Regions from separate parts of the Streptomyces sp. NPDC057617 genome, predicted to be linked through region 1. Evidence: riboswitches for the same ligand, from Rfam matches in the RefSeq annotation. Region 1 holds a riboswitch; the other holds the start of a gene.
The links. A riboswitch is a leader RNA that binds a small molecule or an ion and turns the genes downstream of it on or off. The one in region 1 is predicted to bind glycine.
Positions count from the first base shown of each region.

Region 1 (4,866 bases):
CTTCGCCAGTTCCTTCGTACTGAGGATCACACCGCCGCGCGGGCCGCCCAGGGTCTTGTGGGTGGTCGTGGTCACGACATGGGCATGCGGCACCGGGTTGGGGTGCAGCCCCGCCGCGACCAGCCCGGCGAAGTGCGCCATGTCGACCATCAGATACGCGCCGACCTCGTCCGCGATCCGGCGGAAGGCCGCGAAGTCGAGCTGGCGGGGGTACGCGGACCAGCCGGCCACGATCAGCTTGGGACGGGACTCCTTGGCGAGCCGCTCGACCTCGGCCATGTCGATCCGGCCGGTCTCGTCGTCGACGTGGTAGGCGACGACGTTGTAGAGCTTGCCGGAGAAGTTGATCTTCATGCCATGGGTGAGATGCCCGCCGTGCGCGAGGTTCAGGCCCATGATCGTGTCGCCGGGGGAGAGCAGCGCGAACATCGCCGCCGCGTTCGCCTGGGCGCCCGAGTGCGGCTGTACGTTCGCGTGCTCGGCGCCGAACAGCGCCTTCACCCGGTCGATGGCGATCTGCTCGATCACATCGACATGCTCACAGCCGCCGTAGTAGCGGCGCCCGGGGTAGCCCTCGGCGTACTTGTTGGTCAGCACCGTGCCCTGTGCCTCCATGACCGCCACGGGAGCGAAGTTCTCCGAGGCGATCATTTCGAGGGTGGACTGCTGACGGTGGAGTTCGGCGTCGACGGCGGCGGCGACGTCCGGGTCGAGTTCATGGAGCGAGGAGTTCAGAAGCGACTTCGAAGACATCACAGTCCCTGGGGTCTCGGTGGCCGGAGCGCGTCAGTTGCCGGAAAAGTCTTGGTACTCGTCGGCGGTGAGCAGTTCGTCCGGCTCCTCGGCGACACGTACCTTGAACAGCCAGCCGCCTTCGTACGGAGCCGAGTTCACCAGCGAGGGGTCGTCCACCACGTCCTGGTTCGTCTCGACGACCTCGCCGGTCACCGGGGCGTACAGATCGCTGACCGACTTGGTCGACTCCAGTTCGCCGCAGGACTCGCCCGCGGTCACCGTGTCGCCGACCTCCGGAAGCTGGGCGAACACCACATCGCCGAGGGCGTTCGCGGCGAACTCGGTGATCCCGACCGTCGCCACACCGTCCTCGGGCGCCGACAGCCACTCGTGCTCCTTGGTGTAACGGAGCTGCTGGGGGTTGCTCATGACCTGAATTCTCCTGTACGCGGGGGAGTGGTGCGGAACGGCTGTCTTACGGAGCGAGACGGAGCGAGATGGGCGGAGCCGGAACCGAACGGCACCGGGACGGCATCCCTGTGGAACGAAGGCGGAACGGGGGTGGCGCTGATGATGTCCGTATCACTTCTGGCGCTTGTAGAAGGGAAGCGCCACGACCTCGTACGGCTCCTGCGAGCCGCGGATGTCGACCGTGACGCCCGGCGTGCCCGGCGCCGCGTGCGAGGCGTCGACGTACGCCATGGCGACGGGCCTGCCCAGGGTGGGGGAGGGCGCTCCCGAGGTGACCTCGCCGACGGGAGCCCCGTCGGCGACGACCCGGTAGCCGGCCCGGGGGACCCGGCGGCCCTCGGCGATCAGGCCGACCAGCTTGCGCGGCGGGGCGCCGGCGGCGCGCTCGGCCGCCGCCTCCAGGGCCTCGCGGCCGACGAAGGCGCCGCCGTTCGAGGTCTTGTCGAACTTCACGACCCGGCCGAGACCGGCGTCGAACGGGGTGAGGGCGGTGCTCAGCTCGTTCCCGTACAGCGGCATCCCGGCCTCCAGCCGGAGCGTGTCGCGGCAGGAGAGCCCGCAGGGCACCAGGCCCGCGCCCGCGCCCGCCTCGGTCAGCGCCCGCCACAGTCCCTCGGCGTACCGGGGCTCGACGAACAGCTCGAAACCGTCCTCGCCGGTGTAGCCCGTACGGGCGATCAGCGCCGGGACCCCGGCCACCGTGCCCGGCAGACCGGCGTAGTACTTGAGGCCGTCGAGATCGGCGTCGGTCAGCTTGCCGAGAATGCCGGGCGACTGCGGACCCTGGACGGCCAGCAGGGCGTAGGCGTTACGGTCGTCGCGGACCTCGGCGTCGAATCCGGCGGCGCGCCCGGTCAGCGCGTCGAGGACCGTCTGCGCGTTGGAGGCGTTGGCGACGACCATGTACGTGTCCTCGCCGAGGCGGTACACGATCAGGTCGTCCAGGATGCCGCCGTCCTCCTGGCAGATCATGGTGTAGCGGGCACGGCCCACGGCGACGGAGCCGATATTGCCGACCAGCGCGTAGTCGAGCAGCGCACCGGCCGCGGGGCCCGAGACGGTGATCTCGCCCATGTGGGAGAGGTCGAAGAGCCCGGCCCTGGTCCGTACCGCGGTGTGCTCGTCGCGCTCGCTGCCGTACCGCAGCGGCATGTCCCAGCCCGCGAAGTCGGTCATGGTCGCGCCGAGGGCGCGGTGCACCGCGTCGAGGGCGGTCTTACGGGGGGTGCTGCTCGGGGGGGCGTGGTTCATCGCAAGGGCTCCCAGGGCATGACGGCGAGGACGGTCCTCCCCATCTGTCATCGGAACCTGAGAGGTTCACCACGACCACCCGTACCAGGGGTCATGACTTGCACCTTGGGTGGAGCCGCAGGGCTGCGGCCCGCTTTTCAGATCTGCCTCATCCACGCGGTACGGGGCCTGAGAGATTCAAGGGAGGAACTTGCTCCTTCGGCGCCCGGCGCACTGAGTGACCGGGACTCTCCCGCGCGGATTCAAACGGCCGGTATGCAGTTGGCGGGCACATCATCGCACGCATCCGGGCGGACCGGGTCGCCCGGCCCGTATTACGCCGTTCGGCGTGAAAGGCTTGAGGCGCATTACCAATTCTTTACACTTTGTGGGCAAGGGCCATGGGCCAGGCCGACGGAGCTGACGCCGACTGATCGACAGGGGGGACGGCGATGATGTCGCAGGGGTCCGGAGCGTATGCGACGACCGCGGGAGTGCCGGCGCAGCAGGGGGTGTCCGACCGGGAAGCGGTCGCGCGGCCGGTCGCGGTGGTACGGGATCTGCGCGGGCGCGCCGGCCGGGTGCCCGGTGCCCTGGCCTTTTCCGCGGGCGATCTGGTGGTGGTCTCGGGACTGCCCGGCAGCGGCAAGTCGACCCTGATCCGGCGGGCCGCAGAGGCCGGCGGGATCGACTCCCAGGACGCCAGGGACCGCTGGGAGCGCAGGCTGCCGGCCCGGCTCCCCTACGCCGTCTACCGCCCGCTCGTCCGGATGGCGCATTACGCGGGGCTGCGGCGCGCGCTCGGCTCCGGCGAGAGCGTCGTCGTGCACGACTGCGGTACGCAGAGATGGGTACGCCGCTGGCTCGCCCGCGAGGCCCGCAGACGTGGCCGCCGGCTCCATCTCGTACTGCTGGACGTCCCGCCGGAGGTGGCCCGCGAGGGGCAGCGCGAGCGCGGCCGGGGCGTCTCCGGGTACGCGTTCGCCCGCCACCGCCGGGCCGTACGGCGTCTGCTGGCCGCCGCCGAGTCGGGCCGGCTGCCCCGGGGCTGTGCCACGGCGGTGCTCCTGGACCGGTCCGCGGCCGGCGCCCTGGACCGGATCGCCTTCCTGGAGAAGCCCGAGAGGTGAGCCGTGGACGGGCGGGGACGGGCCGCCGCCTGCGGCGTTAGGGTGCTGCCGCAGGTACGAGCACGGAGGAAGCGACAGTGAATACAGCATGGCCGGGCAATGAGCTGGAAGAGGTGCTCGCCGCCTCGCTCGGCAGCCAGGGAGCGGGCGGCCGGCTGGTGGAGGTGCTCGGGCGCAGCGAGGTGTGGGTGCCGCTGCCCAACGGCGGCGGTCCCGACAGCCCCGGCCTCGATCTGCCGACCCTGGAGATCGAGGGCGTTCCGTACGTTCCGGTCTTCAGCTCCCAGGGACAGTTCCTCCAGTGCGTCGGCGCCCATATGCCCTTCACGATCGCCCCCGCGCGCGAGTTCGCCCGGGGCCTGCCCCCGCAGCTCGGTATAGCGGTCAACCCCGGTGGGATGGTCGGGATGCCGCTGCCGCCGCCCGCGGTCGCCGAGCTGTGCCGGTCGGGGCGCTCCCCGCTGGACGGTCCGGCCACCGGCGGCCGGGTCAGGCTCTTCGAGCCGGACTGGCAGGAGGACCCGGTCGACTTCCTGGCCGCCGCTGGGAGCGAGTTCGAGACATCAGGGGTGGTGCTCTCGGCCCGCCGCGCGCTCGCCAGCGTCGAGGGGGACCCGCCGGCGCTCTTCATCGGCGTACAGCTCTCGTCCTGGGAGGCCGCTGACCGAAACGCGCCACTGGACGCGCTCGGGCGCGCGCTGGGGCGCGTGTCGGTGGGCTGGCCGGTCAACCTCATCCTGCTGGACGTGGCGCAGGACCCGGTCGGTGACTATCTGCTCGCGAAGGTACGGCCCTTCTACCAAAGGGCGTAGCCACGGGTACGCCGGGCCGCCACGGGTACGCCCGGTCCTCGCGGGTACGACAGCGAGGGAGAGCGGCTCGCCTTACAGGGCCCGGCACACCACACGCCGGTGTCAGAGCCGCCGCCTAAGCTGGTTTGATGACTCAGCCTCCACGACCGGGTGCCCGGAGTGGCCCTGTGGGACGGGGGGCCGGGGAGCTTCGGGGGGAGCTGGCCGAATGGTGGATCGAAGAGGGGCGGGACCCAGAGTGAGCGCGTCAGGCACCGCGGCGGCCGGGAAGGTCGAGCACATGCTGCGCCAGGTGACGCCAGGGCGCTACGACGCGTACGAGGCGCTGCTCCAGGCCCTCGCCGACGACAGCGTCTGGATGCTGCTCTGGCACGGCAGCGCGGGCTCGCCCGACGCGCAGTACGGGAACATGGAGATCGAGGGCCTGGGATACGCGCCCTGTGTCACCTCCGCACAGGAGCTGGCCGCCAGCGGCTGGACCCGTGCGC
Region 1 is NZ_JBHVGV010000005.1:303,798-308,663, forward strand. Features, by position in the region: gene glyA (serine hydroxymethyltransferase) at 1-753, opposite strand, end outside; gene gcvH (glycine cleavage system protein GcvH) at 787-1,164, opposite strand; gene gcvT (glycine cleavage system aminomethyltransferase GcvT) at 1,318-2,457, opposite strand; glycine riboswitch at 2,605-2,702, opposite strand; gene ACFU9P_RS15270 (AAA family ATPase) at 2,889-3,566, shown strand; gene ACFU9P_RS15275 (enhanced serine sensitivity protein SseB) at 3,644-4,378, shown strand; gene ACFU9P_RS15280 (enhanced serine sensitivity protein SseB C-terminal domain-containing protein) at 4,617-4,866, shown strand, end outside.

Region 2 (4,866 bases), on a different contig from region 1:
CGTGGTCTCGTCGCAGGCGACGGAGACGGTGTCGGTGTCGACGAGGCGCAGGTTGACGCCGTCCTCGCGGGCGGCGGCGACCACTTCGGCGGCCCGCCCCGGCACCCGGACGGTCACGGTGTCGAAGTACGCGCCGTGCACGGTCTCCGCCCCGCCCGCGCACAGCCCGGCGGCCAGGATCGCCGCGTACCGGTGGGTGCGCCTGGCGATCCCGCGCAGCCCCTCCGGGCCGTGGTAGACCGCGTACATCCCCGCCATCACGGCGAGCAGCACCTGAGCGGTGCAGATATTGCTGGTGGCCTTCTCGCGGCGGATGTGCTGCTCGCGGGTCTGGAGCGCCAGCCGGTACGCCTTGTTCCCGTCGGCGTCCACGGAGACCCCGACGAGCCGGCCCGGCAGGCTGCGCGCGAATTTCTCCCGTACGGCCATGAACCCGGCGTGCGGTCCGCCGAAGCCCATCGGCACCCCGAACCGCTGGCTGCTGCCGACCGCGATGTCCGCGCCCAGCTCGCCGGGCGGGGTGAGGAGGGTCAGCGCGAGCAGATCGGCGGCAACGGTGACGATCGCGCCGAGGGCGTGCGCCTGCTCGACGACGGGCCTGATGTCCCGTACGGCACCGGAGGCGCCCGGGTACTGGACCAGCACCCCGAAGACCCCGCGCTCGGCGGCCTCGGACGGGATGCCCTCACTCAGATCGGCGACCACCACCTCGACCCCGGTCGGCTCCGCGCGGGTCTCGATCACGGCGATGGTCTGCGGCAGCGCGTCGGCGTCCACCAGGAAGACCCCGCCCTTGACCTTGCCGACCCGGCGGGACAGCGCCATCGCCTCGGCGGCGGCGGTGCCCTCGTCGAGCAGGGACGCGCCCGAAGTGGGCAGGCCGGTCAGGTCGGCCACGACGGTCTGGAAGTTGAGCAGCGCTTCGAGGCGCCCCTGGGAGATCTCCGGCTGGTACGGCGTGTACGCGGTGTACCAGGCCGGGTTCTCCATGACGTTGCGCAGGATCACCGGCGGGGTGAACGTGCCGTAGTAGCCGAGGCCGATCATCGGCGCCAGCACCTGATTGCGCGAGGCGAGCGACCGCAGCTCGGCGAGGACCTCGGCCTCGGTGCGCGCGCCCGGCAGGTCCAGCGCCTCCGCGCTCCTGATCACCTCGGGCACCGCGGCGGCCGTCAGCTCGTCGAGCGAGCCGTACCCGACCTGCGCCAGCATCTTCGCCTGCGCCCCCGTGTCGGGCCCGATGTGGCGCTGTTCGAAGGGGGTACCGCGCTCCAGCTGGGCGAGGGGTATGCGGTGGGCGGTCATTGGGAGGCCTCCTGGTCTGACACGACCTGCGAGGGGCACCACGGCACGGGTGCCCGGACGGCCTCCCCCTCTGTCATCTCGACCTGAGAGCTTCACCGGTCCGCCTGAGGCGGGCCGGCTTTCACCGTCGGTGAGAGCGGATGCCGTCCGACGCCCGCCCTGCTTTCCAGAGTGACCTCGTCCGCGCGGTACGGGGGCCTGAGAGATTCCGGGGAGGATTTGCTCCTTCGGCGCCTCCGGACTTCTCGACCGGAGGACTCTCCCGCACGGGGTCAGCAGCCGCTGCCAGCGTACCAGCGAGGACTTGAGCGTGACGTTCGAGTGGCCGACACCCCGGATCTGCATTTTTGTAGTGGTACGAGCATGTGCGACCCGTTGGAGGGACCGTGGAGACTGATATCGATCCGCGCAGCCTGATAGGCCGCAAGGCGTTCGACCGCGACGGCCACCGGCTCGGCACGGTGGACGAGGTGTACCTCGACGACGCCACGGGGATCCCGGAGTGGGCCGCGGTCCGCACCGGGCTGTTCAGCCGTGATGCCTTTGTCCCGCTCGCCCCCAGCACTCTGGTGAACGACGCGCTCCAGGTCCCCTTCGAGCGCGCGCTGATCAAGGACGCCCCCGATTTCGGTGTCGGCCGCCATCTCTCGCCGGAGCAGGAACTCCAGCTCTACCACCACTACGGCATCGCCCTCCCCGATCCTGAGCCCGAGCCGCCGGAGGGGTCCGCCTCCCTGTCCGACCGGGACTCCGAACGCGACTTCGGCCGGCTGGCCGGCCAGGACGACTGACCGGGGTCCGCCTCCGGCCCGGGCACCAGGGGCAGCGGTTCGGAGAGCGTCAGATCGGGGTCGTCGACCCAGAAGGTCCGCACCCGCCCCGGCACGGACCCGGGCTCCTCGAACCGTACGGTCACCCGCCGCAGCCCGCTGCCCTGCACCCAGCCCGCTCCGTACTCGGTGTGCCGCACATCGTGTCCGGCCGGGAAGCGCCGCTCGGCGGGCGCCTCCGGCTCCTGGGCACTCCCGTCGGGCCGCGCCGGTGCGGGCTCGGGCGCGGGCGCGGCGGCGGGTGCCGGTACGGGCCGGTCGGCCGCGGCCTGCGCGAACAGATCCTCCTGCGTGAAGTCCGCGAGCCCCGTCACCCCCACCCCCAGCAGCCGCACCCCGCCCGTCGTGTCCACCGACTCCAGCAACCGCCCCGCCGCCTCCCGCACCACTCCCGGATCGTCCGTGGGCCCGCGCAGCGTCTCCGACCGGGTCAGTGTCGAGAAGTCGTACCGCCGCACCTTCAGCACCACCGTCCGCCCGGAGTGCCCGCCGGCCCGCAGCCGCTCCACACAGCGGTCCGCGAGCCGGTCCACCTCCGTGCGCACCCGTACCCGGTCGTGCAGATCGACATCGAAGGTGTCCTCGACCGACACGGACTTGGTCTCCCGCTCCGACACCACAGGCCGGTCGTCGTGCCCCAGCGCCATCCGGTACAGCGAGGCGCCGTGCGCCTTCCCCAGCAGCCGTACGAGTTCGTCCTCGCCCGCCTCGGCCAGCTCGGCGACCGTGGTCATCCCGGCCCGGCGCAGATGCTCCCCGGTCGCGGGCCCCACCCCGGGCAGGGTGCGCACCGGCATCGGCCCCAGCAGCTCCCGCTCCGTGCCGGGCTCGATGACGACCAGCCCGTCGGGCTTGGCCTGCTCCGAGCCGATCTTCGCGAGCATCTTGGACCCGGCGAGCCCCACCGACCCGGTCAGCCCGGTGACAGCCCTGATGTCCGCCCGCAGCCGCTCGCCGGCCGCGCGCGCCGACGCCGTGTCATGGGCCGAGCCGCCCGCCTCCAGGTCCACGAAGGCCTCGTCCAGGCTCAGCGGCTCCACCAGCGGCGAGAGCCGCGCGAGCAGCTCCATGACCTGCTCGCTCACCGCGCGGTAGAGCGAGAAGCGCGGCACCAGATACGCCGCGTTCGGCGCCAGCCGTCTCGCCTGGGCCATCGGCATCGCGGAGTGCACCCCGAAGGGCCGCGCCTCGTACGACGCCGTCGACACCACCCCGCGCGGCCCCAGCCCGCCCACGACCACCGGTTTTCCGCGCAGACTCGGCTTCGCCGCCTGCTCGGCGGCGGCGAAGAAGGCATCCATGTCCAGATGCAGGATCGTCGGCGCGGATCTCACAGGACCGATGCTGCCTCACACCACTGACAATCGGCCCGGTGTCCGGCGGTCAGACCGCCCGGTCCCGGCGCCGGCGCGCCAGCTCGTCGGCCGGGTTGTGCCCGACCAGGGTCTCGCCGGTGTCGATCCGCTCCCCGTGGAGCTGCGACAGGGCCGCCTCGACGTCCCGCCACACCACCCCCACGGCGATCCCGAAGACGCCCTGCCCGCCCTGGAGCAGGGTCACGACCTCGTCGGGCGAGGTGCACTCATGGACGGTCGCACCGTCGCTCATGAGCGTCATGCGCTCCAGGTCCCGGAACCCGCGGGCCCGCAGGTGCTGGACCGCCGCCCGGATGTTCTGCAGCGCGACCCCGGTGTCCAGGAACCGCTTCACGATCTTGAGGACAACCACATCGCGGAAGCTGTAGAGCCGCTGTGTGCCCGATCCGTACGCCGGCCGCACGCTCGGCTCGACCAGCCCCGTCCGGGCCCAGTAGTCCAACTGGCGGTAGGTGATCCCGGCCGCCGCGCACGCGGTCGGACCGCGGTATCCGACCGTCTCCGCCCCGGGGTCGTGCGCACTGCCGTGAGGCGGATACGGACCGCCCGCCGCCGTACTGTCGCCGCTGCTTCTCACGCCGACCCTCCGTCCTAGACCTGCCTTGTCGAAGGTAGGCAGTCACCCGGGGTGCGTCAACGATCGCCACACTCGCCACGCCGAGTGATAATCACCCTGAGAGTGGTTTCCCGTGCCCCGTTCCGGGGAAAGGATGGCCGGATGCGCTGACGGAGCCCGGATCGGCGCTCACCGGCGGCCGCTCACTGGCTGTTGGTTCCGAAGTCCTCCGGCGAGATCTGGTCGAGGAACTCGCGGAACTTCTCCACCTCGTCCTCCTGCTCGTCCGGGATCGCGATACCCGCGTCGTCGAGCACCCCGTCACTGCCGTAGATCGGCGTGCCCGTGCGCAGCGCCAGCGCTATGGCGTCGGACGGCCGGGCGCTCACCTCCACGCCGCTGGCGAAGACCAGCTCCGCGTAGAAGACCCCTTCGCGCAGGTCCGTGATCCGGACCTCGGTCAGCTCCTGGCCCACCGCCTCAAGGACATCCTTGAAGAGATCATGGGTCAGCGGCCTCGCCGGAGCCATGCCCTGCTGTGCGAAGGCAATGGCGGTCGCCTCCCCCGGTCCGATCCAGATGGGGAGGTACCGGTCGCCTCCCACTTCACGCAGGAGCACGATCGGTTGGTTGGAGGGCATTTCCACCCGGACACCCACAACGTCGAGCTCGTTCACACAGCAACCCTAGGACGTGCCCGGCAGGTTTGGGTAGTCGGGCTCCCCCGCGATCAGTGCTGCCGGACCCCGAGGGCCGTCCGTACCAGCGCCGCGTGCAGCCGTACGGACAGCGCCGCCAG
Region 2 is NZ_JBHVGV010000009.1:420,850-425,715, forward strand. Features, by position in the region: gene gcvP (aminomethyl-transferring glycine dehydrogenase) at 1-1,305, opposite strand, end outside; glycine riboswitch at 1,482-1,580, opposite strand; gene ACFU9P_RS24075 (PRC-barrel domain-containing protein) at 1,692-2,096, shown strand; gene ACFU9P_RS24080 (DNA polymerase IV) at 1,985-3,469, opposite strand; gene ACFU9P_RS24085 (MerR family transcriptional regulator) at 3,519-4,088, opposite strand; gene ACFU9P_RS24090 (bifunctional nuclease family protein) at 4,271-4,744, opposite strand; gene ACFU9P_RS24095 (MerR family transcriptional regulator) at 4,798-4,866, opposite strand, start outside.
Region 2: it holds a riboswitch for glycine, as region 1 does, so the genes downstream of both, gcvP (aminomethyl-transferring glycine dehydrogenase) here and gcvT (glycine cleavage system aminomethyltransferase GcvT) in region 1, are expected to answer to the same signal.